One region of the Lysinibacillus sp. FSL P2-0066 genome, then DNA from elsewhere that is predicted to be linked to it. Evidence: riboswitches for the same ligand, from Rfam matches in the RefSeq annotation. Region 1 holds a riboswitch; the other holds the start of a gene.
What was found. A riboswitch is a leader RNA that binds a small molecule or an ion and turns the genes downstream of it on or off. The one in region 1 is predicted to bind lysine.
Positions count from the first base shown of each region.

Region 2: it holds a riboswitch for lysine, as region 1 does, so the genes downstream of both, MKZ14_RS01305 (amino acid permease) here and MKZ14_RS15785 (aspartate kinase) in region 1, are expected to answer to the same signal.

Region 1 is NZ_CP150202.1:3,145,251-3,161,881, reverse strand. Features, by position in the region: gene trxA (thioredoxin) at 63-374, shown strand; gene uvrC (excinuclease ABC subunit UvrC) at 497-2,287, shown strand; lysine riboswitch at 2,395-2,572, shown strand; gene MKZ14_RS15785 (aspartate kinase) at 2,696-3,922, shown strand; gene MKZ14_RS15780 (YslB family protein) at 4,021-4,455, opposite strand; gene MKZ14_RS15775 (succinate dehydrogenase cytochrome b558 subunit) at 4,728-5,336, shown strand; gene sdhA (succinate dehydrogenase flavoprotein subunit) at 5,403-7,157, shown strand; gene sdhB (succinate dehydrogenase iron-sulfur subunit) at 7,163-7,942, shown strand; gene MKZ14_RS15760 (thioesterase family protein) at 8,136-8,600, shown strand; gene MKZ14_RS15755 (LuxR C-terminal-related transcriptional regulator) at 8,788-9,009, shown strand; gene MKZ14_RS15750 (MarR family transcriptional regulator) at 9,084-9,536, shown strand; gene racE (glutamate racemase) at 9,547-10,344, shown strand; gene rph (ribonuclease PH) at 10,480-11,229, shown strand; gene MKZ14_RS15735 (XTP/dITP diphosphatase) at 11,231-11,824, shown strand; gene MKZ14_RS15730 (metallophosphoesterase) at 11,837-12,340, shown strand; gene MKZ14_RS15725 (YdiU family protein) at 12,469-13,929, shown strand; gene MKZ14_RS15720 (DUF2639 domain-containing protein) at 14,038-14,199, shown strand; gene MKZ14_RS15715 (DUF2071 domain-containing protein) at 14,259-14,957, shown strand; gene MKZ14_RS15710 (hypothetical protein) at 14,954-15,604, opposite strand; gene MKZ14_RS15705 (glucose 1-dehydrogenase) at 15,698-16,444, opposite strand.
Region 2 is NZ_CP150202.1:248,453-265,083, forward strand. Features, by position in the region: rRNA gene MKZ14_RS01195 (23S ribosomal RNA) at 1-2,385, shown strand, start outside; rRNA gene rrf (5S ribosomal RNA) at 2,452-2,567, shown strand; tRNA gene MKZ14_RS01205 (tRNA-Val) at 2,579-2,654, shown strand; tRNA gene MKZ14_RS01210 (tRNA-Asp) at 2,659-2,734, shown strand; tRNA gene MKZ14_RS01215 (tRNA-Thr) at 2,743-2,818, shown strand; tRNA gene MKZ14_RS01220 (tRNA-Tyr) at 2,826-2,909, shown strand; tRNA gene MKZ14_RS01225 (tRNA-Trp) at 2,914-2,987, shown strand; tRNA gene MKZ14_RS01230 (tRNA-His) at 3,036-3,111, shown strand; tRNA gene MKZ14_RS01235 (tRNA-Gln) at 3,121-3,195, shown strand; tRNA gene MKZ14_RS01240 (tRNA-Lys) at 3,212-3,284, shown strand; tRNA gene MKZ14_RS01245 (tRNA-Arg) at 3,303-3,379, shown strand; tRNA gene MKZ14_RS01250 (tRNA-Pro) at 3,395-3,471, shown strand; tRNA gene MKZ14_RS01255 (tRNA-Ala) at 3,487-3,562, shown strand; tRNA gene MKZ14_RS01260 (tRNA-Ser) at 3,576-3,668, shown strand; tRNA gene MKZ14_RS01265 (tRNA-Phe) at 3,674-3,749, shown strand; tRNA gene MKZ14_RS01270 (tRNA-Gly) at 3,755-3,828, shown strand; tRNA gene MKZ14_RS01275 (tRNA-Ile) at 3,833-3,906, shown strand; tRNA gene MKZ14_RS01280 (tRNA-Asn) at 3,914-3,990, shown strand; tRNA gene MKZ14_RS01285 (tRNA-Glu) at 3,992-4,063, shown strand; gene MKZ14_RS01290 (nitric oxide synthase oxygenase) at 4,816-5,862, shown strand; gene MKZ14_RS01295 (hypothetical protein) at 5,933-6,463, shown strand; gene MKZ14_RS01300 (MFS transporter) at 6,531-7,739, opposite strand; lysine riboswitch at 7,918-8,094, shown strand; gene MKZ14_RS01305 (amino acid permease) at 8,177-9,640, shown strand; gene MKZ14_RS01310 (response regulator transcription factor) at 9,793-10,485, shown strand; gene MKZ14_RS01315 (sensor histidine kinase) at 10,490-11,425, shown strand; gene MKZ14_RS01320 (ABC transporter ATP-binding protein) at 11,556-12,479, shown strand; gene MKZ14_RS01325 (ABC transporter permease) at 12,472-13,161, shown strand; gene MKZ14_RS01330 (Nramp family divalent metal transporter) at 13,204-14,469, opposite strand; gene MKZ14_RS01335 (LuxR C-terminal-related transcriptional regulator) at 14,691-16,631, shown strand, end outside.

The DNA of each region.
Region 1 (16,631 bases):
TTCGCTCAAGTGAATTTATCCATGCTATACTACAGTCATAGTAAGTTTAAGGAGGATTTCAAATGGCAATTGTACATGCAACAGATGCTACGTTCCAGGACGATATTAAAGAAGGGTTAGTACTAGTAGACTTTTGGGCTGCTTGGTGCGGACCATGTAAAATGATTGGGCCAGTTCTTGAAGAAATGGACGCTGCGGGTAGTGCGGCTAAAATTGTAAAAGTTGACGTTGACAATAACCAAGGTACTGCAGCTCAGTATCAAATTATGTCAATCCCATCTTTACTATTATTTAAAGATGGAGAATTAGTTGACAAAACAGTAGGCTTCCAACCAAAAGAAGCTTTAGAAGCATTTATCGCAAAACATGCGTAATGAATGAAGTTCACAAAGCCGAGCCATCAATAGATGTGTTCGGCTTTTTTTCGTTATATAATAAAGAAAATAACTAACATTATTCTAATGAGGGGAATTTTTACTTAGGGGGCAGGTAGGTAATGAATGATTTAATCAAACGAAAACTGGATATTTTACCAGATCAGCCTGGCTGCTATTTGATGAAGGATCGACAAGGGACAATCATTTATGTCGGTAAAGCAAAAGTTCTGAAAAACCGTGTCCGCTCTTATTTTACTGGAACACATGAAGGGAAAACGCAAAGGCTTGTAGGTGAAATAGAAGATTTTGAGTATATTGTGACGTCATCCAATATTGAAGCACTTATTTTAGAGCTGAATCTCATCAAATTACATGATCCAAAATATAATGTCATGTTAACGGATGATAAGACCTATCCATATTTAAAAATTACGAATGAAAAACATCCTCGTCTAATTACGACACGGAAGGTAAAAAAGGATAAGGCTAAATATTTTGGTCCTTATCCAAATGCCTATGCAGCAAGTGAAACAAAAAAGCTATTGGATCGATTGTATCCGCTGCGTAAATGTGTACAATTACCATCTAAGGTTTGCCTGTATTATCATATGGGTCAATGCTTAGCACCATGTGTGAAGGAAATTAATGGTCAGGTTTATCAAGATATGATTGAGGATATGACGAAGTTTCTAAATGGTGGTGTGGAGGCAGTCAAAAAAGAGCTTGAAGCTAAAATGCTAGCAGCTGCAGAAAATCTGGAATTTGAGCGAGCGAAGGAATTCCGAGACCAAATTGCCCATATTGATACGGTTATGCAGAAACAAAAAATAGTTTCAAGTGATACAACAAATCGAGATGTATTTGGCTATGCAGTGGAAAAAGGATGGATGTGTGTTCAGGTTTTCTTTGTGCGCCAAGGTAAGCTGATAGAGCGTGATGTCTCGATTTTCCCGATCTATCAAGATGCAGAGGATGAATTTTTAACTTTTGTTGGACGCTTTTATGAAAAACCAGAGCATATTAAGCCAAAAGAAATCTTTATTCCACAAGCCATTGATGCAGCTATCTTAACTGAATTATTAGAGATCAAAGTGCTCACACCGAAAAGAGGTCAAAAGAAGGAATTGGTTGAATTAGCAACCAAAAATGCCGAAATTGCTGTGGCAGCTAAATTCCAGCTAATAGAACGCCAGGAGGAACGTACCATTGGTGCTTGTGAGGCACTTGGTGAAGCAATGGGTATTAGTACACCTTTACGAATTGAAGCTTTTGATAATAGTCATATGCATGGAACGGATGCAGTATCTGCCATGGTAGTGTTCATTGATGGGAAGCCTGCGAAAAAGGAATACCGAAAATATAAAACACGTACAGCAGCCAAGCATGATGATTACGGTGCAATGCAGGAGGTTATACGTCGTCGCTATATACGTGTTTTAAAGGAAGGTCTCCCATTACCAGATTTAGTCTTAATTGATGGTGGTAAGGGACAAATGGAAGTAGCCCGTGAAGTACTAGAAGATGAGCTTGGCCTTGTTATACCGATTGCTGGTTTAGCCAAGGATGATAAGCATAATACATCTCAGCTCTTGTTTGGTGATCCACCAGAAGTGATTAGCTTAAAACGTACAAGTGATGGCTTTTATTTATTACAACGAATTCAAGACGAAGTTCACCGCTTTGCTATTACCTTCTTGCGTCAACAGCATGAGAAGCATGCCATTCAATCTGTATTAGATCATATTGAAGGGGTAGGACCAAAACGAAAGCAACAGCTGCTTAAACATTTCGGTTCAGTCAAAAAAATTCGAGAGGCGAGCGAGCTAGCATTACAGGAGGCTGGGATGCCCGCTAATTTAGCAAGCCAAATTTTTAGCTATTTTCAGCAACAATCATTGTCAAAGGAATAGGCATGTGCTATGGTTATAAATAACATTGTTTTCAATGTTATGGAGAGCCAACTGCGTGACTAGTTTGTTTACGCTAAGGCTTAATGAATTGAATACATTCACTTTAAAGTGATGATAGAGGTGCAAGGTTCAAGAGTAACACGATGGAGGATGGACAAGTCCAAAGATATTGTGTGAAAGGGGAGCTTGCCGAAGTACAGTATTGTTGTTCCATTGCTGTACTGGTTTTGCATTTAAGAAATGTAAGACTGTCGATTCTAAACGTTTCGGAGAGCTATCACACATGCGCAAGTTACGATTATTGTACATGTTATAGGCAGCTTTCACGTTATGTGGAGGCTGCCTTTTAGTTTTTCTAGAAACCCATAATTAGGTGAAATACATGAACTGGAAGGGAGAACGAAAGAAATGGCTAAAATCGTGATGAAGTTTGGAGGAGCTGCATTAGGTTCCACTGAACAAATCCAAGAGGCTGCTCGGAAAGCGATTGCTGAAAAGGACAAAGGTTTTGATGTAGTGGTGGTCGTTGCAGCGATGGGACACACTGTGAAAGAGATGAAAATGATGGTACATCAACTAACAGATGATGTATCGAAACGAGAATTAGATGCGGTTTTGTCAACAGGCTCTCAATTATCTAGTGCTTTATTTGCCATCGCCTTACAGGAAGCAGGCTATACTGCTGTGTCTCTAACTGGATGGCAAGCTGGTATACATACGGATGGTATGTATCGACATGCACGTATCGACTATATAGATGTTAGTCGAATGGAAGAACACTTTACACAGGGACAAATTGTAGTCATTGCTGGAGAACAGGGGATTGACGAAGAGCACAATATTACCATGCTTGGGAAAGGTGGAGCTGAAACAGCAGCTGTAGCACTTGCTGTATCGTTAGAAGCGGAGAGAGTTGATATGTATACAAATGTGGACGGTGTTTATACAGCAGATCCACGTTATGTTACAAATGCCCAAAAGCTACAGGAAATATCCTATGATGAAATGTTGGAATTATCTAACTTAGGATCTCATATCATACATCCACGTGCGGTGGAGTTAGCGAAGAAATTTCAAATGCCTGTTATTATACGCTCAAGTTTAGTTGAATCAGTAGGCACTTTATTGAAGGAGGAAGTAGAAATGGAAAAAAATTTAGTCGTTCGTGGTGTGGCATTTGAATCGGATATTATTCGTTTAACAGTAGGGTATGATGCTTTTTCCAATGCTTCATTAGCAGACATATTTACGGTTCTTGCAGAGAACCGTATTAATGTAGATATTATTGTCCAAGCCATTATTGATGGGTTGAAGCCAACTGTATCGTTTTCTATTTTAAAAGAGGAATTTGCGGAAGCATTACGTGTGTTAGAGGATAGTAAATTATCACTCGGATTTAGTTTTGCTGACTTCGAAATTGGGCTAGCAAAAGTTTCTATCATAGGTTCAGGCATGGCTTCTAATCCAGGCGTTGCTGCTCGTATGTTTGATCGGTTACGTCGTGAAAATATCCCTGTAAAAATGGTAAGTACCTCTGAAATAAAAGTGTCCGTTGTTGTCCCACAGGATGATATGATCAAAGCAGCTAATGCTCTCCATGATGAGTTTAATTTAGAGCAAGCACTTTACATATAATAATAGAAGAAACAGCATTTTATGTAATTGACCGAAATAAAAGGAAGAAAAAAGAAGGATTGTCCTCCCATTCTTTAATGGGAGACAATCCTTTTTAATTATTCTAAGGGAATGGTATTCATAATACGTTCTTTAACATCCCATTTGACTGTAAACATGACGTATTGTTGCTTTTCCCGTTTTTCATTATAGCATTCTGTCAGGTAGCCTTTCGCTAGTTGAATTTGCTCTGCTATAAATCCTGCTTCAAGTTTAAAGCTACGTTGCTTAATTTGCAGAATTTCAGGGTCATTTGTCAACTGGAAAATGCGTCCATCTTTTGATTCCTTTATGAGTTCTAATGTACCCCAGCAGGCATCTGCGAAAAATGCGATAAGTTCATCTTGACTTTTACATGGGAACTTGCGAGCAAGCTCCTTACCTGCCCAATAAAGGACATCATCTTCATGTTTACCGAGTATAGAAGATAGAATATGATCACGAATGATCTCATAGCCAAATGATGAGATTGTAGGAGATGGAGTGTTTAACATTGTTATCCTTCTTTCTTAGAATTTTCTTAAAATTTAACGGTAATAAAGTAATGATAGATTTTTCGAGAAAAAACGACGCATCATGTACTAGATTAGTTCTTTAATAAGCTCTATGAAAAACTCCGAGTTGCCTTGACGCTCGTAGCTCTTGAGAGTACAATAAACATGTCATAATATTGTACCATGATGAAATACACAGTCAATGAAGTATCATTTACAAAATGATGACTTCTTTTGTTGTGCTATTTTAAGTACTAAGGGGGGTAACAGTCTTGTCGAAAGATCGAGAGTTTTTATGGCGTCGCTTACATTCTCTACTTGGGATCATTCCAGTAGGTCTGTTTTTAACGATGCACCTGTTCATTAACTTTACAGCAACAGGCGGGGCAGAAAGTTACAACGATGCTACCGCAGTAATGGAAAAGATTCCATTCCTTATCCTAGTTGAATGGATTGTCATCTATATTCCATTAATGTTCCACGCATTCTATGGTGTCTACATTGCATTCACTGCTACACCAAACACAGGACGTTTCAGCACGTACCGTAACTGGATGTTCTCTTTACAACGTTTTACTGGTGTATTCTTAGTGATATTCATTGCATGGCATATTTTCCAAACTCGTATTCAAAAAGCACTTGGCACACACGTTGATTACGACATGATGGCGAATATCGTTGCTAATCCATTCATGCTTGGATTCTACATTGTTGGTATTTTATCAGCAACTTTCCACTTATCTAACGGTTTATGGGCATTCCTAGTAAGCTGGGGTATTACACAATCTCCTCAGTCTCAAAAGATCGCTACTTACGTAACAAACATTCTTTTCGTAATTCTAAGTGTAGTTGGTGTGGCTGCTATTTTAGCTTTCGTATAATTCAATAGAAGCTACGATAGAGCACATGCAATCATTGCAATTTTTTAAGAGGAGTGAGAAATAATCATGGCGAAAAGCAAAATAATTGTTGTCGGCGGTGGTCTTGCCGGTCTGATGGCAACGATTAAAGCAGCTGAAGTTGGTACTGAAGTTGATTTATTCTCATTAGTTCCTGTAAAACGCTCACACTCTGTTTGTGCGCAAGGCGGAATTAATGGTGCGGTAAATACTAAAGGTGAAGGGGATTCTCCATGGATCCACTTTGATGATACAGTATATGGTGGAGACTTCCTAGCGAACCAACCACCAGTAAAAGGTATGTGTGATGCAGCACCTGGCATTATTCACTTAATGGACCGTATGGGTGTTATGTTCAACCGTACACCAGAAGGACTTTTAGATTTCCGTCGTTTTGGTGGTACTTTAATGCACCGTACAGCTTTCTCTGGTGCAACAACTGGTCAACAATTACTATATGCGCTAGATGAGCAAGTTCGTTCTCATGAAGTAGCTGGTTTAGTAAATAAATATGAACACTGGGAATTCCTTGGTGTTATTATCGATGAAGACGGCGTTTGTCGTGGTATCGTAGCGCAAGATATGCGTACAGAAGAAATTAAATCATTCCGTGCAGACGCTGTTATTATGGCGACTGGTGGCCCTGGTATTATCTTCGGTAAAACAACAAACTCTGTTATTAACACAGGTTCTGCTGCTTCTATCGTTTATCAACAAGGTGCTTCATATGCGAATGGTGAATTCATTCAAATTCACCCAACAGCGATTCCTGGAGATGACAAAAACCGTCTAATGTCAGAATCAGCTCGTGGTGAAGGCGGTCGTATTTGGACTTATAAAGACGGTAAACCTTGGTACTTCTTAGAAGAGAAATACCCAGCTTATGGTAACTTAGTACCACGTGATATTGCAACACGTGAAATTTTCGACGTTTGTGTAAACCAAAAACTTGGTATCAATGGCGAAAACATGGTATACCTAGATCTTTCTCATAAAGATCCACATGAATTGGACGTTAAACTTGGTGGTATCATCGAGATTTACGAAAAATTCGTAGGTGATGACCCACGTAAATTACCAATGAAAATTTTCCCAGCAGTTCACTATTCAATGGGTGGATTATGGGTTGACTACAATCAAATGACTGAAATTCCTGGTCTATTTGCAGCAGGTGAATGTGATTACTCTCAACATGGTGCAAACCGTCTTGGTGCAAACTCACTATTATCTGCTATCTACGGTGGTATGGTTGCAGGACCAAACGCAGTAGATTATGTAAAACATCTTAAAAAGCATGCTGAAGATCTTCCACAAGAGATTTACGATGCACGTGTAAAAGAGGAACAAGCGAAATGGGATGCTATCATGAAAATGGAAGGCACAGAAAACGCTTACTTACTGCATAAAGAGCTTGGTGAAATGATGACTGCTACAATGACTGTAGTACGTTACAATGATCAGCTTAAAGATACATTGAAAAAACTTGATGAGCTTACTGAGCGTTGGAATAATATCAACATCAATGATACGCAAAAATGGAGCAACCAAGGCGCACACTTTACACGTCAGCTTAAAAATATGTTAGTGCTTGCAAAAGTAATGACAAAAGGTGCACTATTACGAAATGAATCTCGTGGTGCACACTATAAACCTGATTTCCCTAACCGTGATGATGAGAACTTCTTAAAAACAACAATGGCGAAGTTTGACCCAGCTACTGGTAATCCAATCATCACGTACCAAGAAGTCGACGTTTCATTAATCCCACCACGTAAACGCGACTACTCTGCGAAAGGAGACTAAAAGTTATGCAAATCGCAGCTAATACTGGAAGAATGGTCAAAGTGGAAATCTTACGTCAAGATACACAAGGCGGCAATAGCTACTGGCAAAAATTCCAAGTGCCTTACCGTCATGGTATGAACGTAATTTCAATTTTAATGGAAATTCAAAAAAATCCTGTTACTGAAGATGGTGTAAACACATCACCAGTATCATGGGATATGAACTGTTTAGAAGAAGTTTGTGGTGCATGTTCAATGGTGATCAATGGCCGTCCACGTCAATCATGTTCTACACTAGTAGACCAATTGACAGAGCCGATTAAATTGGAGCCAATGAAAACATTCCCTGTTATTCGTGACCTACAAGTTGACCGTGAACGTATGTTCAACGCTCTTAAAAAAGTGAAAGCATGGGTACCAATCGATGGTACGTATGATTTAGGTGAAGGTCCACGTATGCCAGAAGGTAAACGTCAATGGGCTTATGAATTATCTAAATGTATGACTTGTGGTGTATGTATGGAAGCATGTCCAAACGTGTCTGAAAAAGCTTCATTCATCGGACCAGCTCCATTATCACAAGTACGTCTTTTCAACACTCACCCAACAGGTGCAATGATTAAAGATGAACGTTTAAATGCGATTATGGGTGATGGCGGCCTTGCAAACTGTGGTAACTCTCAAAACTGTGTTGCTGCATGTCCAAAAGGTATTCCTTTAACAACATCTATCGCTTCATTAAACCGTGCAACTACTGTGCAAATGTTCCGTAACTTCTTCGGTTCTGACCACTATGTAGACTAATATACGGACAAGAACTCCCTTACACTTCGTGTGAGGGAGTTTTTTATAGTTATAGAAATGAATAGTTATCAAATTGAATATTCGCGTTTTTTCTATGATAATATAGCATTTTCTTTTATAATGAATATGTATTCATTTTGTTTACCGTCGATTGATAAAAGACGGGCAATTACATGACAGGGGATGGTATATCATGAAGGCAAATTATATCGATAATTTTCAAGAGTGGGAAAAGGGTTTTTCATTTTTTAGTGAGGTACGAGTACGATTTTCAGAAACAGACATGTATGGTCATATGAACAATACGATTAGCTTTACATATTTTGAGCAAGCAAGAATTGATTATTTCCGTCATTTAGGAATTTTAATGCCCTCAGTTGGAGAAGAGGATGTGAAATCTATACCAATCGTAGCCGATTTACAATGTGATTATGTAAAGCAGGTTTTCTTTGATGACGTTCTACGAATTTATACAAAAATCGCGCAAGTTGGGAATTCATCGATGGACATTCATTATCTAGCAAAAAATCAAAAGGACGAAATTTGTTTCACTGGTCGTGGAACGATTGTGCAAATGGATCCTCGCACAGGCAAAAGTGTACCGATTTCAGAGGAAGAAAAAACGAAATTAAATCAGTTGGCTATGCTACCTCACTAGCTCAATATGTAACTGTATGTAAATTTATTAAAATAGTAGGAATTGCATTTTACGTAAAATTTACGAATGTATCAATATAATTTTCGAAATTTTTAAGGAAACATGGAATAATCATGCAAATAGCCGTCACCGCTTCCTGCCCCTTAACATAAGTTACAATACGTGCGGGGGAGGAGGGTGTAACTGAATGAATGGCTCTCATCATCGTTCTCTTTTAACAAACCGAGAACGTGAAATATTTGCGCTTTTATTAGCTGAAAAAACAACGAGAGATATTGCAGAGCAGCTTGGTATTAGTGAAAAAACAGTGCGAAATCACATTTCCAATACAATTCAAAAGCTAGGTGTAACGAATCGATCTCAGGCGTTAATTGAGCTGTTACGCTTGGAAGAATTTAAATTAAACTAATGGACACTTGCTATTTCGTGAAAAAACCGACAAAATAGAACTATTCAACGTATTTTTAGGAGTGAAATAGTTATATGTCGGATGAAGTAACAAAGCACTCACCTGAAACCGTTGCAACGGTTGAAAAGGAATTACGCTATATAGCGGCCATCGTGAAGCAAAAGGGAAGAGAAATTGTTTCCGATTATGCGATTACGCCGCCACAATTTGTTGCATTACAGTGGTTAGAAGAGCTTGGTGATATTACAATTGGCGAATTATCAAACCGTTTATATTTAGCTTTTAGCACAACAACAGATTTAGTGGACCGAATGGAGAAAAATGAATTAGTCAAGCGTGTGCGTGATGAAAATGATCGCCGTGTCGTTGTCGTTCATCTTCTCGAAAAGGGCGAACGTATTATTCAAGAAGTTATTGAAAAAAGACAGCAATACTTGCAAGAGATGCTTGTTGGTTTTAATGAACAAGAAGTCGCGCAATTATCAAGCTACTTAGAAAAACTACATGTACACATGAAACAGGATTGAGGCGGAAAGTATGAATGCCCCGATAGGCGTTATTGACTCAGGAGTAGGCGGTTTAACCGTAGCAAAAGAAATCATGAAGCGATTGCCAAACGAAACGATTTATTATATTGGCGATACAGCAAGGTGTCCGTATGGTCCAAGAAGTCGTCAGGAAGTACGGAATTTTACTTGGCAAATGGCAAAAGCACTCGAAAAAATGAATGTTAAGATGCTCGTTATAGCTTGTAATACAGCGACTGCAGTAGCACTCGAAAGTTTACAAAGAAATATGCCTTTTCCAGTACTAGGTGTTATCAATGCTGGCGCACGTGCAGCTGTAAAAAAAACGAAGCGACATGAAGTCGTTGTGCTTGCAACAGAAGGAACAATTAAAAGTGGGGCTTATGAAGAAGCCTTATTGTCACTCAATACGTCAACACATATTATTCCACTAGCTTGTCCAACATTCGTACCACTTGTAGAAAGTGGCGAATATAAAGGTGACTTTGCAAATAATTTAATAGCAGAAGGCTTAAAGCCGTTGAAAAATCGACAATTTGATACGGTTATTTTAGGGTGTACACATTATCCTATTTTACAAAAACAAATTGAAGCTGTTGTCGGAGAAGATGTAAATGTACTATCTTCTGCGGAGGAAACAGCAAAGGATGTTCAGGAAATGCTAGCGTATAATGGCACTTTAGCGAATGTAAATGCGGTGCCTGCTCATAAATTTTTTGCAACTGGTTCTGTACCAATTTTCCGTTCGATTGCTGAGAATTGGTTAGAGCAAGGTACTCTTGACATAAAACGTATCACATTAAAATAAAAAATCAGCTTAGCAACAGGCTAGGCTGATTTTTGCCGTTTTTAGCATTGTACATAAACCACTATCGAGTACTTTTTCAATGACATAAATTATGTTAAGATGAGGGCGCGAAAGTTTTTAGGAGGAACAAATTAAATGACAAGATTTGATGGTAGAAATGCAGATGAGCTAAGACCTGTGAAAATAGATAGTGAGTATTTATTACATCCAGAAGGCTCTGTGTTAATTCAAGTAGGTAATACAAAAGTAATTTGTACAGCAACGATGGAAGACAAGGTACCTGGCTTTTTACGTGGGCAAGGGAAAGGGTGGATTACAGCCGAGTATTCCATGTTGCCTCGTGCAACCGCTCAACGTACACCACGTGAATCCTCTCGTGGGAAAGTCAATGGACGTACTATGGAGATTCAGCGCTTAATTGGACGTGCATTGCGTGCTGTAGTCGATTTAGAGGCGCTAGGCGAACGTACTGTGTGGATTGACTGTGATGTCATTCAAGCGGATGGGGGTACACGTACAGCATCCATTACGGGAGCATTTGTGGCCATGACACAGGCCATTGCTAAATTTGCTGAAGAGAAGCCATTCGAAAAATTCCCGGTAACAGACTTTTTGGCAGCAACAAGTGTTGGGATCGTAGTGGAACAAGGTGCTATTCTTGATTTAAATTATGTAGAAGATGTGGCTGCAGCTGTTGATATGAACATTGTGATGACAGGTGCAGGACGATTTGTCGAATTACAAGGTACTGGAGAGGAAGCTACCTTTTCTCGAGAAGAACTAAATGAATTGTTAGCATTAGGTGAAAAAGGCATACAACAATTAGTTGAACTTCAAAAAATAACGCTTGGTGAAATGGCAAACAAAATTGGAGGGAATCAATAATATGAAACAAGTAGTCATCGCCACAAAAAATAAAGGGAAAGCAAAAGACTTTGAAGCATTATTTGGACCACTTGGTTATGAAGTCGTGACAATGTTTGAAGTGGCCCCAGATATGGAAATAGAAGAAACAGGAACAACATTCGAAGAAAATGCCATCCTAAAAGCAGAAGCATTAGCGAAGGAGCTTGGAACCATTGTTATTGCAGATGATAGTGGTTTAGCAGTAGATGCATTAAATGGTGAGCCAGGTGTGTACTCCGCTCGCTATGCTGGTGACCATGACGATGAAGCAAATATGATTAAACTATTAGAAAATTTACAAGGTGTCGAAGATGACAAACGTACAGCACGTTTTTGCTGCTGTATTGCAATTGCAGGACCTGATTTTGCAACAACAACAGTATTTGGTACATGTGAAGGCGTTATTGCCCATGAAAAGCGTGGAACGAACGGCTTTGGCTATGATCCAATCTTTTTCGTGCCAAGCTTAAATCGAATGATGGCTGAGCTTTCACCAGAGGAAAAAGGCTCAATTTCTCACCGAGGCAATGCCATCCGCAAGTTAAAGGAGCAATTACCGAATCTTATCAAATAAGAGGTGATATCCATGAAAATGCTTGTTATGAGCGATACACATGGTGATAGCCATGTCATCGAAAAGGTTAAAGGTTTTTATCCTGAAATAGATGTTGTGGTTCATTGTGGAGATAGTGAACTTCCCTATTCACATGAGGCATTAGAAGGATTGAAAAAAGTACGTGGAAACTGTGATCGTGAAAAAGCTTTCCCTGAAGAAGAAATTTTCACTGTCCAGGATGTGAAAGTTTATGTAACACATGGTCATTTATTCAATGTGAAAAATTCCATCTTGTCATTGTCCTATCGTGCAAAAGAAGTAGGAGCACAGATCGTTTGTTTCGGTCATTCTCATATACTCGGTGCCGAAATGATGGATGGCATCTTATTTTTAAATCCGGGCAGCTTATTAAAACCACGAGGCCGTAAAGAGAAAAGCTTTGCTGTTGTGGAAATCAATGCAACATCTTTTAAAGTTGATTGCATGACAGATGACAATCAATGTATGGCTACATATACATTTGAGCGACAATAATAGGGGGAATCCGCATGACTACAAAGTATGCGGATTTTTATTTGGGCTGCTGATAATGGTAAAATTGCCTATGAATGATTAATGCTGAAATAGCAAAAATAAATCGTAAAGGCAATAAAGGAGAAAACATGAAAAAAACAATTGGCTGGCATTTTGATAATAGTTACGTTCAACTACCAAGTATTTTTTATTCCGACATTTCGTTAAATCCTGTCCGTTCACCAAAATTGATCTTATTAAATGAGTCAGTTGCAGCATCACTTGGGTTAGACATTCAGACTTTAAAGAGTGAGGAAGCATTAGCCGTTTTAGCTGGTAATACAATCCCAGAGGGTGGCGAACCGATTGCACAGGCTTACGCAGGGCATCAATTTGGTCATTTTAATATGCTAGGTGATGGTAGAGCTCTATTATATGGGGAGCAAATCACACCTCAAAATGAACGGTATGACATCGCTCTAAAGGGATCGGGTAGAACACCTTATTCTCGGGGTGGAGATGGGCGAGCCGCCTTAGGTCCAATGCTAAGGGAATATATTATTAGTGAAGCGATGTTTGCGCTAGGGATTCCCACTTCACGTAGTCTAGCAGTAGTCACTACAGGTGAAATGATTATTCGAGAAACGGAACTACCAGGCGCTATTGTCACACGAGTTGCAAGTAGTCATTTGCGGGTAGGGACATTTCAATATGCTGCGCAATGGGGGACAGATGAGGAGCTACAGCTCTTAGCTGATTATGCATTAGAACGACATTACCCAGCTAATAGTGGCGATCAAAATCGTTATCTTTATTTGCTACAGGAAGTCATAAAGAAACAAGCGACCCTTATAGCAAAGTGGCAGTTAGTGGGCTTTATTCATGGCGTCATGAATACCGATAATATGACCATTAGTGGTGAAACCATTGATTATGGTCCTTGTGCATTCATGGACGTCTATGATCCAGCGACTGTGTTTAGCTCGATTGATCGCCAAGGACGCTATGCTTATGGAAATCAGCCCAACATTGGTGGCTGGAATTTAACGCGCTTAGCTGAGTCCTTACTACCTTTAATTGATGATGATCAAGAAAAAGCCATTCAACTGGCACAAGAAACGCTACAACAGTATCCAAAATTATATGTAGAAAATTGGTTGGAAGGAATGCGTGCAAAGCTAGGCATTTTTAATGAGGAGCAAGAGGACATCAAGCTTGTTGAAGAGCTTCTTCAGCTTATGCAGCAATACCAAGCAGATTATACGAATACATTTATTGCCTTAACGTTTGAGCAATTGGAGGATTCGCCTTTATTTAACGCCTCAGCTTTTAAGGACTGGCATCACAAATGGCAAGCTCGATTAGCGAGACAGCAGCAAACAAAAGACATGTCACAGCAATTAATGCGTCAACATAATCCAGCTATTATTCCGCGTAACCACAGGGTAGAAGAAGCTTTGGAAGCGGCTGTAGAACGAGGCGATTATAGTGTGATGAACAACTTACTAAAAGTCCTAGCTCAGCCTTATGCCCATACGAAAGAGCAACAAGCATACGCTTCATTACCTGAACCGACGAATCAACCATATCGTACGTTTTGTGGCACATAAGTAAAAACGAGAGTTATTTATTCTCTCGTTTTTTATTTGTATAAAGGCACTCTACCGTATTCAAACGCATATTCTATGTATGAATAAAGATAAAGGAGAATAGGGTCGGTGCATAAGTATTCAAAGGGTTGGTTTGTCAAAGTATTGCGTGCTCATGGAATAATGGTTCATCCTCAATTTAAAAGTCATTTAGGCTTATATAAAGAATCTGAATTACGAAATTTATATTATCGTTATGTCGAAATAGAGTCTGCTGAGCAAAATCAATAGACCGTTTGTTTGAATAACTCCTTTCTAGGAAAAACTAGTGATTAGAAAGGAGTTTTACGATGTGGATGATGACTCAAACATGGCAAGATGTTCTATTTTTACATTGGCCGATAGACCCTCAAGAACTCGAAAAACATGTACCTAAAGAACTGAAGCTCGATCTCTTTGAACAAAATGCCTGGCTTAGTGCTGTAGTTTTTAAAGTTTATCGACATCGGCTACGCTTTCTACCACCTCTTCCGGGGATGAATACCTATTTACAATTGAATGTCCGAACATATGTGGAGTATAACGGCATGAAAGGCATCTATTTTTTTCATTTAGATGTGACGAATAATTTCTTATCAAAAATTACGGCAATAGGTAGCTTGCCATATCGCCATTCCAACATCCTAGTAAAACAAAGAGGAAATCACTATTCATACACAAGCCATTACAAAGCATGTGACGAAAGATTGAGGGTTATTTATACAATAGGAGACAAGACCAATACTAATTTTGACCGATGGATTGTAGAGCGCTACCATTCATGGGCGAAATGGAAGGATACACTTTTTCGCATTGATATTCACCACTCCACATGGGAATTAAAGCGAGCCAACGTAACGATTCAAAGCAATACATTAGCCTCTTTTATGAAGGGTAGTCTTCAGGGCATACAGCCTCATGCTCATTATGCCAAAAACAAAACGGCGAGAGTTTTTCCTCCAGCAGTTGAGCGTAAAATGGTCATAAATGCATCAAGATTTTTACATTAAAAGAGGTAACAAAATTGCATCACGATGGCACTGGCAATCATATCTGACATCGCAAGTGCCTCTGCTTCAATTTCATCAAATACGTCTACATCTGCCTGAAAATCTTTTTGTATCATCGTGACAGCTTCATTTTTCGTTAAAGCTAAATGCGTATAAAACATTTTTTGTACTGCCTCTCTACTTAGGTATGGATTGATTGTATGCAAAAAGAAAGCAATATCATCTGCATTACGATACCATTCCTTTTCTTTTGCTTCTGCTGTGGTAGCGTCACCTTTCGCAGCAGCTGTCACTAATTGAGCCGCAATTACCAGATGCTCTTTAATTAAAGCTGCATAACGATCCGCCACGGAGTCCCCATAAAAGGGGCGTAAACAATTCCCTAAATCGGTTGCATTGCGTAGCAAACGCTGCTGCACAAAGGGTAAATCAGGCAAATTAAACACAATGCTAATAATAGTCATCCGTGTCCAATTTACATGCTCCATCCAAAGTAAGCGATTCATAGCCATAAAGTCTGCTTCGCCTTTACTAATACAGCGTCGGTAATCATTTGACTGTAAAAAGTGACGAATCGGAGCCGTATACTGCGTATAGGGGGCATGATACAGCTGGCTTAATGAAAAACCATTTGAATAGGGGTACAAGGCTTCACTCCTTCTTGTTCTATCTCCTACAGTAGCATACTCCAAGGAATCTCAGAGTATGAAGAACAAGAAAGAAAAGAACAGACGACAAAATTACGCTTCATACATCATTTTCTTCGTCATGCCACCATCAACTGTAAGATTAATACCTGTTACAAAGTTATTCATCGGGTTTGTTAAATAGAGACAAGCCTGTGCAATATCTTCAGGCAGACCAACCCTTCCTGACAAATGCTGCGCATGATCGATTGGCCGTAGTGCCTCGTAATCACCTGTTTCAATCCACCCAGGTGAAATACAATTCACCGTAATTTGATCTGGCCCTAAAGATCGCGCTAAAGCATGTGTTAACGCTATGATACCACCCTTTGTAGCCGCATAAGCTTCTGTATGAGGCTCCGACATTTCAGCACGCGTAGAGGCCAGCGAAACAATAGAACCACCCTTTGCATTATGCCGCATCACTTTTGCAGCCTCTCTGGCACAGAAAAAGGTACCCGTTAAATTCGTCTGCAACAAATCCTGCCACTCATCAAACGTCACCTCATAGGGAGATTGATGCTGAAACTTCCCAGCATTATTAATTAATATATGAATGGTCCCATATTGCTCAACAGCTCGCTGCATCAAATGAATTATATCCTGTTCCTTTGTCACATCCGTTGGAACAAATAATGCAGAGTAGCCTTGAGCAAGCATATCCTGTTCTAACTGTTGACCTAAGCCTGCATTCAAATCAGCAATCACCACTTTTGCGCCTTGTTGTGCATATGCGAGTGTAATGCCCTTTCCAATCCCTTGTGCACCACCAGTGACAATAACGACTAAATCTTTAAACATCCTCATACCTCCTACTTTTTTATCGCCAATAGTGTAGCAAATATTTTGCTATCCGTCCTGCTAAGTGGGTGAGGAAATGGTATAATGGATGCTGTAGCAACATATGATAAAAAATATGAGGCAAACCTTGCCTGCATAGTAAAATTAATGTTGACATTATGCTATAAAGTACATATAATAAATATTG
Region 2 (16,631 bases), 1.7 Mb from region 1:
TGAAAGAGATCCTGAAACCGTGTGCCTACAAGTAGTTAGAGCCCGTTAATGGGTGATAGCGTGCCTTTTGTAGAATGAACCGGCGAGTTACGATTACGTGCAAGGTTAAGCTTTAGAAGGCGGAGCCGCAGCGAAAGCGAGTCTGAATAGGGCGATGTAGTACGTGGTCGTAGACCCGAAACCAGGTGATCTACCCATGTCCAGGGTGAAGGTGAGGTAACACTTACTGGAGGCCCGAACCCACGCACGTTGAAAAGTGCGGGGATGAGGTGTGGGTAGCGGAGAAATTCCAATCGAACTTGGAGATAGCTGGTTCTCTCCGAAATAGCTTTAGGGCTAGCCTCGTGATGAGAATACTGGAGGTAGAGCACTGTTTGGACTAGGGGGCCATCCCGGTTTACCGAATTCAGACAAACTCCGAATGCCAGATATTTATACACGGGAGTCAGACTGCGAGTGATAAGATCCGTAGTCAAAAGGGAAACAGCCCAGACCACCAGCTAAGGTCCCAAAGTAATCGTTAAGTGGAAAAGGATGTGGCGTTGCACAGACAACCAGGATGTTGGCTTAGAAGCAGCCATCATTTAAAGAGTGCGTAATAGCTCACTGGTCGAGTGACGCTGCGCCGAAAATGTATCGGGGCTAAACGATTCACCGAAGCTGTGGATTGACATCTACGATGTCAGTGGTAGGAGAGCGTTCTAAGTGCGTTGAAGTCAGACCGGAAGGACTGGTGGAGCGCTTAGAAGTGAGAATGCCGGTATGAGTAGCGAAAGACGGGTGAGAATCCCGTCCACCGTATGACTAAGGTTTCCTGAGGAAGGCTCGTCCGCTCAGGGTTAGTCGGGACCTAAGCCGAGGCCGATAGGCGTAGGCGATGGACAACAGGTTGATATTCCTGTACCACCTCCTCACCGTTTGAGAAATGGGGGGACGCAGTAGGATAGGGTAAGCGCGCCGTTGGTTGTGCGCGTCCAAGCAGTAAGGCGTGTGTGTAGGCAAATCCGCACACTGTAACGTTGAGCTGTGATGGCGAGTCCGTATGGACGAAGTTCCTGATTTCACACTGCCAAGAAAAGCCTCTATCGAGGTGAGAGGTGCCCGTACCGCAAACCGACACAGGTAGTCGAGGAGAGAATCCTAAGGTGTGCGAGAGAACTCTCGTTAAGGAACTCGGCAAAATGACCCCGTAACTTCGGGAGAAGGGGTGCTCTTGAGCGTGCAAGCGCATGAGAGCCGCAGTGAATAGGCCCAGGCGACTGTTTAGCAAAAACACAGGTCTCTGCAAAACCGTAAGGTGACGTATAGGGGCTGACGCCTGCCCGGTGCTGGAAGGTTAAGAGGAGTGGTTAGCGCAAGCGAAGCTGCGAATTGAAGCCCCAGTAAACGGCGGCCGTAACTATAACGGTCCTAAGGTAGCGAAATTCCTTGTCGGGTAAGTTCCGACCCGCACGAAAGGCGTAACGATCTGGGCACTGTCTCAACGAGAGACTCGGTGAAATTATAGTACCTGTGAAGATGCAGGTTACCCGCGACAGGACGGAAAGACCCCGTGGAGCTTTACTGTAGCCTGATATTGAATTTTGGTACAACTTGTACAGGATAGGTAGGAGCCAGAGATCTCGGAGCGCCAGCTTCGAAGGAGGCGTCGGTGGGATACTACCCTGGTTGTATTGAAATTCTAACCCATGCCCCTTAGCGGGGCAGGAGACAGTGTCAGGCGGACAGTTTGACTGGGGCGGTCGCCTCCTAAAAGGTAACGGAGGCGCCCAAAGGTTCCCTCAGAATGGTTGGAAATCATTCGTAGAGTGTAAAGGCACAAGGGAGCTTGACTGCGAGACCTACAAGTCGAGCAGGGTCGAAAGACGGGCTTAGTGATCCGGTGGTTCCGCATGGAAGGGCCATCGCTCAACGGATAAAAGCTACCCCGGGGATAACAGGCTTATCTCCCCCAAGAGTCCACATCGACGGGGAGGTTTGGCACCTCGATGTCGGCTCATCGCATCCTGGGGCTGTAGTCGGTCCCAAGGGTTGGGCTGTTCGCCCATTAAAGCGGTACGCGAGCTGGGTTCAGAACGTCGTGAGACAGTTCGGTCCCTATCCGTCGTGGGCGTAGGAAATTTGAGAGGAGCTGTCCTTAGTACGAGAGGACCGGGATGGACACACCGCTGGTGTACCAGTTGTCTTGCCAAAGGCATCGCTGGGTAGCTATGTGTGGACGGGATAAGTGCTGAAAGCATCTAAGCATGAAGCCCCCCTCAAGATGAGATTTCCCATTACGCAAGTAAGTAAGATCCCTCAAAGACGATGAGGTAGATAGGTTCGAGGTGGAAGTGTGGTGACACATGGAGCTGACGAATACTAATCGATCGAGGACTTAACCAATATGTTTGAAGCATTCAATGTATCGTTTATCTAGTTTTGAAAGAATAAGTCTTTCAGCTGAATAAGTGAAGTGATGATGGCAAAGAGGTCACACCCGTTCCCATACCGAACACGGAAGTTAAGCTCTTTAGCGCCGATGGTAGTTGGGGGCTTCCCCCTGTGAGAGTAGGACGTCGCTTCGCTTATTTTTTGTGGAGGATTAGCTCAGCTGGGAGAGCACCTGCCTTACAAGCAGGGGGTCGGCGGTTCGAGCCCGTCATCCTCCACCATTTTGGTCCCGTGGTGTAGCGGTTAACATGCCTGCCTGTCACGCAGGAGATCGCCGGTTCGATCCCGGTCGGGACCGCCATTATTATTGCCGGTGTAGCTCAGTTGGTAGAGCAACTGACTTGTAATCAGTAGGTCGTGGGTTCGACTCCTATCGCCGGCACCATTCCCTTGGAGGGGTAGCGAAGTGGCTAAACGCGGCGGACTGTAAATCCGCTCCTTAGGGTTCGGCGGTTCGAATCCGTCCCCCTCCACCATTTTAGGGGCATAGTTCAACGGTAGAATAGAGGTCTCCAAAACCTTTGGTGTGGGTTCGATTCCTACTGCCCCTGCCAGGTATTGAGGTACTCGTTCATATACAGCTATTATAAATTTATATAGTGGCGATTGTGGCGAAGTGGTTAACGCATCGGATTGTGGTTCCGACATTCGTGGGTTCGATTCCCATCAGTCGCCCCATTTTAACATTGGGGTATAGCCAAGCGGTAAGGCAACGGATTTTGATTCCGTCATGCCTAGGTTCGAATCCTAGTACCCCAGCCATTTTTTCTTTTTTTATGAGCCATTAGCTCAGTTGGTAGAGCATCTGACTTTTAATCAGAGGGTCGAAGGTTCGAGTCCTTCATGGCTCATCATTTTTTAATTAATATGCGCCCGTAGCTCAATTGGATAGAGCGTCTGACTACGGATCAGAAGGTTATGGGTTCGACTCCTGTCGGGCGCGCCAATAAATTCATGTTTACGGAATGTAGCTCAGCTTGGTAGAGCACTTGGTTTGGGACCAAGGGGTCGTAGGTTCGAATCCTGTCATTCCGACCATCTTTCATGATTAATGGGGCCTTAGCTCAGCTGGGAGAGCGCCTGCCTTGCACGCAGGAGGTCAGCGGTTCGATACCGCTAGGCTCCACCATTTTAATATTTTTGGAGGTATACCCAAGTCTGGCTGAAGGGATCGGTCTTGAAAACCGACAGGCGGGTAACACCGCGCGGGGGTTCGAATCCCTCTACCTCCTCCATTTTCGGGTCAGTAGCTCAGTTGGTAGAGCATTAGATTGAAGCTCTAAGTGTCGGCGGTTCGATTCCGTCCTGACCCACCATTATTGCGGGTGTAGTTTAATGGTAAAACCTCAGCCTTCCAAGCTGATGTCGTGAGTTCGATTCTCATCACCCGCTCCAAAATGGGCCTATAGCTCAGCTGGTTAGAGCGCACGCCTGATAAGCGTGAGGTCGATGGTTCGAGTCCATTTAGGCCCATCATTATTCCGAAGTAGCTCAGTTGGTAGTAGCACCTGACTGTTAATCAGGTTGTCGCAGGTTCGAGTCCTGCCTTCGGAGCCACGGCCCGTTGGTCAAGTGGTTAAGACACCGCCCTTTCACGGCGGTAACACGGGTTCGAATCCCGTACGGGTCATCAAGCATGTAGCACAGATGTGTGTTACATGCTTTTTTCTATTCTCCTTTAATTCTATTCTCCTTTTTCATGTTGTTGAAAAAAGATCACTAGCAGAAAAAGACCTTTTAGCAAGGTAGAGGTAGATTTCCGTTCTGCCAGCTTCCTTTCCAGGCGGCGTCCGATGAGCCGCTTCACTCACTTACGTTCGCTCCAGGGTACATCTGTGACGCTAAATCCCCCTCGGCGTGACGCTGGCTCCTCTCCAATCAACCATTCTGCAAAGTGTCTTTCCTTTTTTCAAAGTAGCATAGCGATCAAAAAGCCCATTATCTGTATTCTCAGAGAGGATAAGCCCTTATCTTCAATGTGGAGAAGGGAATGAGTTACAACAGCCATCCATAAGTGAATACCTACAATTTATTTGTGTGGATAAATGAGGAAGACTACTTATTGCCGGGGTTAGTCAGACAGAGACTAGCCCCAGCGCGAAAGTAAAGCGTCAGCAGCATGTAAGTAGCCTAAAATGGAAAGACTTTTATCTTTCACAAAATTCTATTGATTGCTTTGCTGCAACACTATGAAGATTACATGATTAATGTAGTCTTTTTATAATAATTAGGATCTCTCTTACATTCTCTTACGAAAGTGAGTCTATAGAGTAAATTTGAACAAACTATTTCATATATAAAATATGTATGTTTTTTTAATTACTATTTTCATGGTGCTTGTTGTTTTGTTCCTCTAATATGAGGATAAGTGGAGGAATCGATATGAATATACAGGAGATACAGCAGTTTTTAAGTCTATACCAGACAGAACAAAATGAATCAGAACTTTGGTTAAAGAATAGATTACAGGCAGTTAAGGATGCAGGTGAATATCACCCAACAACAGAAGAGTTAGTTTTTGGTGCACGAGTGGCATGGCGTAATAGCAATAAATGTATCGGACGTCTGTTTTGGCAGTCACTCCACGTGGTAGATGCACGCGATGTTTTAGATGAAAAGGCTATTTTCCGAAAATTACTAGAACATATTGATTATGCGACAAATCATGGGAAAATCCGTCCAACAATAACAGTGTTTGCTTCAGATAGAGTACGGATTTGGAATCATCAACTAATTCGCTATGCAGGCTATGAAACAGAGGCAGGCGTTATTGGAGATTCGCAGTCCATTGAGTTTACAAAAGTATGTGAATCTCTAGGGTGGAAAGGCAAAGGAACAGCTTTTGATGTGCTACCACTCGTTATACAGGTAGATAGCCGGGCTCCCCAAGTGTTTGTAATTCCTGAAGAAAATATAGTAGAGGTTCCAATCCGCCATCCAGAGTCAATCGATGTGGAGAAATTAGGAATGAAGTGGTATGCTGTACCCATTATTTCGAGTATGCGTTTTCAAATGGCAGGAATTGACTTTCAAGCAGCCCCATTTAACGGATGGTATATGGGAACAGAAATCGGTGCACGCAATTTAGCAGATCATGAGCGCTATAACATGCTACCTGCTATTGCAGAAATTTTTAATCTAGATACAACTAAACAAGCATCACTTTGGCGTGATCGTGCATTAGTCGAACTTAATATTGCTGTTCTTCATTCATTTAAAGAAGATGGTGTGAGCATTGTTGATCATCATACAGCGGCTCAGCAGTTTAAATTGTTTGAGGAAGCAGAAAAAACAGCAGGAAGAGAAGTTACAGGCAACTGGACATGGTTAATCCCGCCACTTTCGCCTGCAACGACTCATATATTTCATAAACCCTATGTAAATATATATCATACACCAAATTATTTTTATCAAAAACCATGCTATTAGAGTAAAGGAACTGTTTACTTTCAATAGTTAATTATCCATTCGTTATACTTTCGATGAGAGAGGGCTTACTATGTTAGATCAGCAAATTCCCAATATCCCATGGAGACAATTGACAACACCTTATGGTAGAGGTACAGCTATTCCTCAGCTGATTGAACAGGAGCAATACACACAGCTAGCTGATTTAATTGAACATCAAGGTACACTGTGGCAGGTGACACCATGGGTTTTGCTTATTCTTTTAAAAAAGCTTAAAAGTAAAAAAATAGAGGATGTCTCCTTACAAGAATTACAGTTATATTTAGCTGTGGCACATGCTATTACGAAGGATTATCTAGACCCAACCAATACTGTTGAAAATATGCAGGAGCTATTAAAAGTCAACTATTTATGGAGAGAACATGAGGACAATGATGAGCAGGAGTGGGAGGAAGAAACGCCAAAGGGCTATGAGCAGCAAGCTTTTATAGGCTATTACTATTATAGTTATAAGCTCTTACAAGAAGCTGTTCCTATTTTTTCTGCTATAACAGCTCGTAATAATGAAGAATCAGATTACCTTGCTGAATTGCTAACATTACTCCAGCAACTCGACAATTAAGTAATGTGGAAACACTATATAGAAATAGAGCAGATGGAGGAAGTCGATCCACCTGCTTTATTTAATTTTAATGCACATATTCATCCTTAGAGGCTCTCATTGAGCAAAAGAAGAGTAACATTGCCACAACGACAAAGAGCCATCCCGCAATATTCCAGCCACCAAATAAATCATGCAAGAAGCCAAAAAGAATAGGACCGATTGCGGCAAATAAATAACCCAAAGATTGGGCAAAGCCTGATAAATCTGCTGCTTCAAATGCAGTACGAGTGCGGAGAGTGAAGAACATCATTGCTAGAGCGAATGAAGAACCACCTGCTAACCCTAGAAGAACCATCCATAGTACTCCAAGACTTGTCCATTCCATGACAACCCCAACAAAGCCTACTAAATAGAAGGAAGTAAACATCAATACAAGTGGGCGTTGAGAAGTCATTTTGCCTGCAATAATAGGCACTGCCAAGGCCATTGGTACTTGTGAGAATTGCATGATTGAAAACATCCAGCCAGCTTTATCAGGTGCTAAACCTTGAGCAATATAGATTTCAGGTATCCAAGCTGCTGTTGTGTAGAATAATAAAGACTGTAAACCCATTGCCCCTGTGACAGCCCAAGTAACAGGTGATTTCCACAGAGGTGTACTGGTCTTTTTAGATGTAGTAACTGGTTCCGGTTTATTTGACTTTAGTTGAGGTATCCAAATTAAGATTGTAACTAGAACAAGTATGAGTGCAATGGATAGCGCCCCTTGCCAGCCTAACGATGAATTAGCTATAGGATAGCTAATACCAGCACCAAGGCCAGCAGTAAAATTCATGGACATGGTGAAAAAGGCCATCAATAAACCAACATGATATGGAAATTTCAATTTTAATAATCCAGGAATTAATACATTTCCAAAAGAAATGGCTACGCCAATTAACACAGTACCCAATAGAAGTAATTCTGTTGTACCAAGTGAGCGTAGGACAATCCCTAAGGCCAAGAGAAAAGTGGATAAAAATAATGTTAGCTCGAGCCCTAATTTGCGTGCTACAACTGGCGCAAATGGAGATATAATAGCAAAAGCCAGCAATGGAATAGTTGTTAGAAAGCCTGCCAATACATTAGATATCCCTAGATCTTCACGGATAAAGGATATAATTGGGCCAACAACAGTTAGTGGCATTCGTAATGTAGAGGCTATAAAGATAACGCCAAAGACTAAAAGTAAGGTTGTTCCTTTCCAGCTAATTTTTTTACTTGGAAAACTAGTGGAATGATCATTTGTAGTCAAAATAAAATCCCCCCTAATAATAACCATTCTAATTGAACTACTATAACACTTTATCACACTATTAAAAATAGTAGAAGATTCATAAAATACAGAACATTTCCCGTTGTATTGAAATGTCTATGGTCTTATGTTAGTATAATAAACATCATAAATTTAATAATTATATGCCTCATGTTTGTATTGAGGTAGAGGTCGCGATATTTATAAGTATGCTAATTGAAATGACAAGCATTGATGAAATTAGCTGAAAGGAAATATTGCCGAAGTGTGAGGGGACTTGAAAACCTCATGCTGGGGCTGTCTCCGAAAGGAACAGAACTGTCACGTTTGCACAACGTGTTGAGCTATCATGTAAGAAAAACTGAGGATTAACGTAGCCATCACAGTGTATATGTGATGGCATTTTTTTGCCTCATAAATAGGAAGGAAGCTATATCGTGAGTGAAATAAAAGTAAATCAGTTCGGACATAAAGCACCGAAGCTGAAAAAAGAATTAAAAAGTCGTCATATCACAATGATTTCTTTAGGCGGTACAATTGGTACGGGGCTATTTTTAGCCAGTGGTGGTGCTATTGCTCAGGCAGGACCTGGAGGAGCATTGCTTGCCTATGCTTTAATCGGTATTATGGTGTATTTTTTAATGACAAGCTTAGGGGAAATGGCTGCTTATATGCCATCATCAGGTTCATTTAGTACGTATGCAACCAAATTTGTAGATCCCGCTTTGGGCTTTGCATTAGGCTGGAACTACTGGTATAACTGGGCAATCACCATTGCTGCAGAAATTGCTGCTGTATCATTAATTATGAAATATTGGTTTCCAGATAGCTCATCAGCACTTTGGACAGTATTATTTATTGCTGTTGTACTGACGTTTAATTTACTATCCGTAAAAAGTTATGGTGAAAGTGAATATTGGTTTGCCATGATTAAAGTAGCAACGGTCATTGTTTTTATTATCATTAGCTTACTAATGATTTTTGGTATTTTAGGTGGGCAGGCTCCTGTAGGTTTCACTAATTTCTTTATTAGTGATGGGCCATTCCATGGTGGCTTCCTTGCCACATTTGGTATTTTCCTAGCAGCTGGATTTTCATTCCAAGGAACAGAATTACTTGGAATTACAGCAGGTGAAACAGATGATCCTGGTAAAAATATTCCGAAGGCTGTTAAATCTGTATTTTGGCGTATTATTTTGTTTTATATTTTAGCGATTGGTGCAATTGGGATGTTGATTCCATTCACAGATGAACGTTTATTATCAGAAGATATCGCAGTCTCACCGTTTACACTAGTGTTTGACCGCCTAGGTATTGCCTTTGCTGCTTCATTAATGAATGCCATTATTTTAACGGCTATGCTGTCAGCAGGAAATTCAGGACTATACGCATCTTCTCGTATGCTATGGCAATTAGCAGTGGATGGACATGCACCTAAATTTTTCTCAAAGCTAAGTCGTCGAGGTATTCCGATTTATGCACTTATGGCAACATTAGCTGTAGGCTGTTTAGCATTTTTGGCATCCTTCTTTGGTGATGGAGTGGTTTATATCTGGCTATTAAATGCTTCTGGAATGTCTGGCTTTATTGCATGGCTAGGTATTGCATTTAGTCATTATCGTTTCCGCCGAGCGTTTGATGCACAGGGCTTAGATCCAAAGTTATTACCTTATAAAGCTAAATTATATCCATTTGGACCATTATTTGCTTTTACTGTTTGTATGATCGTAGTCATTGGACAAAATTACACAGCCTTTACAGGTGAAAAAATAGATTGGTACGGTATCCTTGTTTCGTATATTGGGATTCCACTATTTTTAGCATTATGGTTGGGCTATAAAATAAAGCACAAAACAAAAATGCTTCCACTTAAAGATTGTGATTTAAAAGTTGAAGATTAATTAATAGAGCTGTTCTGTAAACCAAAAAGTGATGGTTTATAGGGCAGCTTTTTTTTAACACTCATGAACAAAATCTCTCCAATTAAACATCATAAATATGGTAATGTAATATACATATGGAAATTGGGTTTTAGTAGGAGAGGTGCATGATAATGCAAAAGCATATTTTACTGGTAGAAGACGATGAAGCCATTCGTGAAATGGTTGAAAATTATTTAACTATGGAAGGTTTCAATGTCACAACCGCGATCAATGGTGAAGAGGCATTACAAAATTGTTTGCAAAATACCTTTGATTTGGTCATCTTAGATATTATGATTCCTAAACTAAATGGATTGGAAGTATTAAAGATTATTCGAGAGCAGGCAGCACTTCCTATCATTATTATGTCTGCCAAAGACAGTGATGTTGATAAAGCACTAGGCTTAGGATTAGGGGCAGATGATTATATTGCTAAACCTTTTTCTATGCTAGAATTTTCAGCCCGTGTTAAGGCTGTTATCAGAAGAGCTACGAAATACTCCAGTCAAGCTGAACAAAAGCAAGAGGTCCTAGAAATCGATAATTTAAAGATAGATATCGTTAATTTCTCAATAGCAAAGAGTGGACAAGAGATAAAGCTAACATCAAAGGAATTTTCCATTTTAAAATTGTTTGTGACAAATCGTCACAGGGTTTTTACCAAAGAGCAAATTTATCAGATGATATGGAAAGATGCCTATTATGGAGATGAAAATATTATAAATGTACATATCAGAAGACTACGTGAAAAAATAGAAGATGATCCATCAAATCCTCAATATATTAAAACTCTATGGGGAATTGGCTATAAGTTTGAGGGTTAAAAATATGATGATATTTCTATTATTAATAATTGTATTGCTAATCGGGATTCTCACTTTTCAATGGAAAGTCAAGAAGGAACAAGATCGCGCTATCCAATACATTCATAGTAAACTACACGTAATTGTAAATGAACAGACGTATGAAAAGATTCTAGTTACAACTACAAATTCAGAAATTCAACAGTTACTTGTTACAATGAATGCTTTGCTAGATCAGCATCAAAAAATCCAGGCTACTCATCGTAAAATGGAAAATTCCATGAAAAAGATGTTGGCCAATATTTCGCATGATCTTAAAACACCTTTAACAGTTGTACTTGGCTATATTGAAATGCTTCAACTTCAAAATGCGATGAGTGACGAGGAACGCCAACGATTACTTACAGGTGTACATGCTAAAACATTAGAAGTGTTAAAAATTATCCATACATTTTTTGACTTGGCGAAATTAGAGGCTGGAGATACAGATTACCCAATCACTAAAATCAATGTCAGTGAAATATGCCGTAAAAATATTTTGTCTTTTTACGATCTGGTTACTTCAATGGGATTAGCTATTAATATTGATATTCCTGCAAGCCCCATGTATGCACTTGGTAATGAAGAAGCATTAAATAGGGTGCTAAACAATCTACTGTCTAATGCTATTGCATATGGAGCAGACGGCAATGTAATTGGAATTACCGTAAGAAATGAAGAAGCCAATATTGATATTGATGTGTGGGATTGTGGCAAGGGTATTGATGAATATCATATCGATAGCGTATTTGAAAGGATGTATACACTTGAGGATTCTCGCAATAAATCTTTTCAAGGCAGTGGTTTGGGACTAACGATTACAAAGCGACTAGTAGAAATAATGAATGGCTCCATCCGGTTATCGAGTATTCCTAATGAAAAAACTACTTTTACCATTTCGCTAAAACGAATGATGTATTGAATCCATTGTGCTTGTAGAGCTTTAATGCTTTGCAGGCTTTTTTACTTAAGAAATTTGTAAGAATGCAGTAATAAAATAGAGAGTTTCATTTTTTATAATGAATCTAGTCACAATTGAGGGAGAGAATTACATGACATACATTGTAAAAACAAATCAGCTTACGAAAGTTTACGATGGAAAAGAAGTTGTTTCAGCTGTCAATATGAACGTTAAGAAGGGGGAGATTTATGGATTTTTAGGACCCAATGGTGCAGGTAAAACCACTGTTATGAAGATGCTAACTAATCTAACGAAGCCTACTAGTGGGGATGTAGAAATTTTAGGGGAGAAATTGACAGACAAATCCTATGAATTACTAAAAAGAATGGGAACAATTATTGAATATCCTATTTTCTATGAAAAATTAACGGCTAGTGAGACCCTGGAATTACATTGTGAATACATGGGTTATTATGATAAGAAAGAAATTGCACATGTTCTTAATTTAGTAAAGTTAACGAATACAGAGAATAAGCAGGTTAAAGATTTTTCTCTTGGGATGAAACAGAGATTAGGCATCGCAAGAGCCATCATTACAAAGCCAGAGTTACTTATATTAGATGAACCAATTAATGGATTGGACCCAGTTGGGATAAAGGAGTTAAGAGAGCTTTTCAAGATGCTTTGTAAGGAGTATGGCATAACAATTATTATTTCAAGTCATATTCTGGCTGAAATAGAACAATTAGTCGATACAATAGGAGTTATTAAGAATGGAAGACTCATCACAGAGGTAGCGATGGACACTATAAACCGTGATCAGGTCAATTATACAGAAGTAATCGTAAGTGACGGAAAAAAGGCAGCATTTATAATTGAAAGTGAATTAAAAATTACCAATTTTAAGCTAATGGATGATAACTCTATACGTATATACGACTCAACCGTATCTCAGCAAAATCTATCGAGAGCATTAATTGAACATGACGTTGAGATTGAGGAAATTAGCAAAAAAACAAGTTCATTAGAGGATTATTTCTTAAAGCTAATTAATGGAGGCGTTGTTCATGCTTAATTTAATGCGTTTAGAAATGAAAAAGTTTCATTTAGGATCATATGTTAGAGGAGCTATCATTGCTAATTTAGTCATTCTCGGGTTTCTGTTTATGATTTTATTTATTTCTAAAGTAGAAGGGGATCCAGGGCTAGAAAATTACGAGGTTGCTTTAAGTGTCATTGATTCATTTGTAAGAGCAGTTTTTATTATTTTTGCTTCTACGTTAATAGCTAAGTTAATCATCGGAGAATATAAATTTAAAACCATTACATTAGCCTTTATGTATCCCATAAGTAGAAAGAAATTAATGGTCGCAAAGTTAGCCATTGTCATGCTATTTACTTTCAGTATGATCATTATCTCCAATGCTCTTATTACAACCATTTTTTGTGTCATAAGCGATCAATATGAACTAATTCCAGATGTACTATCAAGTTCTTTAATTATCCAGCATATACCCTCTGTATTGATGAACGCGATAGCTGCCTCAGGCATAGCTTTAATCCCATTGTATTTTGGGATGAGAAAATACTCTATACCGACAACTATCATTTCATCTATTATAATTGTGTCTGTAACTTCGTCCAATTCAGGTAACTTTACTTTAAACGATATTATTATTATTCCAATTACTTTAGCCATCGTGGGTCTGGGTATTGCTTATTTAGCTATACGGAATATTGAGAAGGTAGATGTTTAAAAAATACCAGGTACTCATGCTTAAGAGTACCTGGCTTTATTATTAGGAAAATATTGTTTCCCACAGTAAGTAGATATTCAATGCCACAACGATGACGACTACAAACCAACCTAAAACCGTTGTAATCCGATGATTGACTAAACTGCCCATGATGTCCCGTTTGCTTGTAAACATGACAAGTGGAACAAGGGCAAATGCAATACCAAAAGATAACACAACCTGACTTAGAACGAGAGCATAGGTTGCGTTTACCCCTGATGCAATAATGACTAGTGGAGGCACCATAGTAATCGCCCTACGTAAATATAGTGGTATTTTTCTTTGAATAAATCCTTGCATGACTACATCACCTGCTAAAGTTCCCACAGAGGAGCTAGCTAGCCCTGCAATGAGTAAACCTAAGCCAAAGGAAATAGCCGCCATTGGGCCAAGTGCCTCTTTTAAGCCATTATAGGCTACATCTAAATCTTCTACTACCAAGCCTTGGGTATGGAATACTGCTGCGGCAATTATAAGCATGCTCATATTGATGGCACCAGCAATAATCATAGCAATGATTATATCGATAAATTCAAAACGGAAAATACGTTTTTTTTCAGCCTCATTACGACCAATAATACGACTTTGTGTTAAAGAAGAATGTAAGTAAATAGCATGAGGCATAACGGTTGCTCCTAAAATACCTGTTGCTAATAATAGTGATTCTACCCCTTCAAAGTGTGGCGTGAACATGCCAATCGCTACATCGCCCCATGTGGGCTGTGCTAAAAATGTTTGGAAGGCAAATGCCAATACAACAATTAAAACCATACCAGAAATACCGGCTTCAAAGGCTCTAAATCCTCTTCTTTGTAACTCTAAAATAGCGAACGAGCCCACTGCTGTAATTAATGCGGCGGGAAGCATTGGGATATTGAATAGTAAATAAAGCCCTAATGCTGCTCCGATAAATTCCGCCAGGTCAGTGGCAATGATGACCAATTCTGCCTGTATCCATAAAAAGATAGATGTTTTTTTAGAAAAATGCTCGCGAGCGACTTCAGGTAAATTTTTTCCTGTTGCAATCCCAAGCTTGGCAGATAGGGATTGAATTAACACGGCCATTAAATTAGAAAAGGCTATAACCCAAAGTAGCAGGTAGCCGTATTGAGATCCTGCTGTAATATTTGTAGCAAAATTGCCAGGATCGATGTAGGCGACTGCTGCAATGAAAGCAGGTCCTAAAAATGGCAAAAATCTTCGCCAACCTTTTATATCTCCATCTAAAACCGCCTCTGCAGACGATTTTGTGACTCGTTTGTAAACCATATTGTTCCCTCGTTTCAAAAAGTATCATTAATGAAATAAAGTTTCCTATAGGAAAATAAGATATTAGTATTCTAACGCTAGGAATAAAAAAAGTGAAGTGGTTTGCTTTATCTTTCTAAAATAAGTATGCTCTTTTGGATGATGTGAATGAGTAGAAAAATCAAATTGCAGGAAAAATTAAAAATATATAGAACTAATGAATGGAGAAAGGAGACAAGATGATGGACATGGTATGGGTAAAATCAAAAGTAACAATTCCACGTACAGTGCCAGATGCATTAGAGAGGAAGAAATTATTTTCTATTTTATCTAACAATAGAATGAAGAAACTAACCATAATAAAGGCACCAGCAGGATATGGCAAAACGACACTCTTAAGCCTATGGTTGAAGCATATTGATGAATCGGTAGCATGGTTTACAATCGATCAAAATGACAATGATCCTGTGCGGTTTTTAAGGTACTTAATACATACATTATCTTTTAGCATATTGAATGAAGAGCAAAAGTTAAACAATATACTAGATGAAATAACCTCTTTTGAAACAATTGTAGATACACTGTTAAACGATTTGGATACATATAAAGGAAATATTCATATTGTTTTTGATAATTTTCAAGAAATCCACACCCCTCAAATTTATCAAATTTTAAACCGACTTATTGAATATTTACCAGCCAATGTACGGATATATATAATAACCCGAACTAATTTAGAACTTCCACTAGCAAAATGGCGTGTTAAAGGTTGGATACTAGAAGTGGGGGTGGGTCAATTATCTTTTGATTTAGAAGAGCTACAATCTTTCTTCACATCTGTTACAAATGATGAACAGAAGGATGTGCTGAAGCCTTTACTAAAGACAACAGAGGGCTGGATAGCAGGTATCCAACTGATAAAGCTATCAACAGGTGGAATGATAGATAATCTAAGTAGTGAAGAAATTTTAGCCAAAGCTAGTTCATATATTCATGAGTACTTCATGCAAGAAATTCTCTTAATATTACCTCAAGAATTGCAGGATTTTCTACTACGAACTTCCATTTTAAACTACCTAGAGCCGAGTGTTTGTACATCTGTAACAAACGAATTAAATAGTTTAACTATATTCTCAGAGCTGGAGAAAAATTGTTTGTTTATTGAACAAGTACAAGCACATCCGCCTGTTTATCGTTACCATACTTTATTTAGGCATGCCCTACAGGTAGAATTTCACAGGCAACAATCCTATGAAATGATTGCCTCTATATATTACGAGGTAGCCACTAATTTATGCCAAAGAGAAGACTATGTTGCAGCAATTGAGCTTGCCCTAAATGGCGAATTATATGAGCTTGCACATGAATGGATACAAAAATATTTAGTTGAAATATTTGCCGAGGGACATACTCTATTATTTGGGCAGTGGATACAAAAATTAAGGAATGCTCAGTTTCCAGTAGATATTAATTTGCTTGTCTTATATATTACTACACTGTTTTCAACCCATGAAATGGATCAGGCGAAGAAAATTATAGAGGAACTACTTTTTAAACAAAATAAATTGAAATGGATGGATGGTTTTCAATTTATTGCTGTATCAAAAATCTTCGAAATTATGAATGCTTATATAGGTTATATGGAAGATGGAGATCTTGAAAAAGCAAAAGTAGGTTTACAAACACGCGTAAATGTAAGAAAAAATAAGTCATCTTTATATCATATATCTTTAAAATATAATCAATTTGAGCCTAGAATTTTACGTACCTTTGTGGGAGCGCGAGGAAAATTCTTACCAGTGGGAAAAATGGAAGAACTGATTCACGTGTTGAATGAAAGTGAAATAAAGGAGCGAAATATTACAGGAGTTACCTATGGATTACTAGCTGAAATATTGTATGAGATAAATGATTTAGATAGGGCAAGTAAAGAGTTAGAAATCGGTTTACAATATGGTTTACGTTTTCAAGATCCAGGATTATTTATACCAATGTACTTGTTAAAGGCTCGTATTTATATGACTAAAAAACAATTTGAAGAAGCACATATGGTATTGATTGAAGCTATGAAGGAAACCGATAAACCTTATTGGGTCGGTATGCTCTATATTATGAAAGCACAATCTTATTTATTGGAAGGTAATATTTCATATGCGCAACAGGAGTTTTTTAGAGTGACAGAT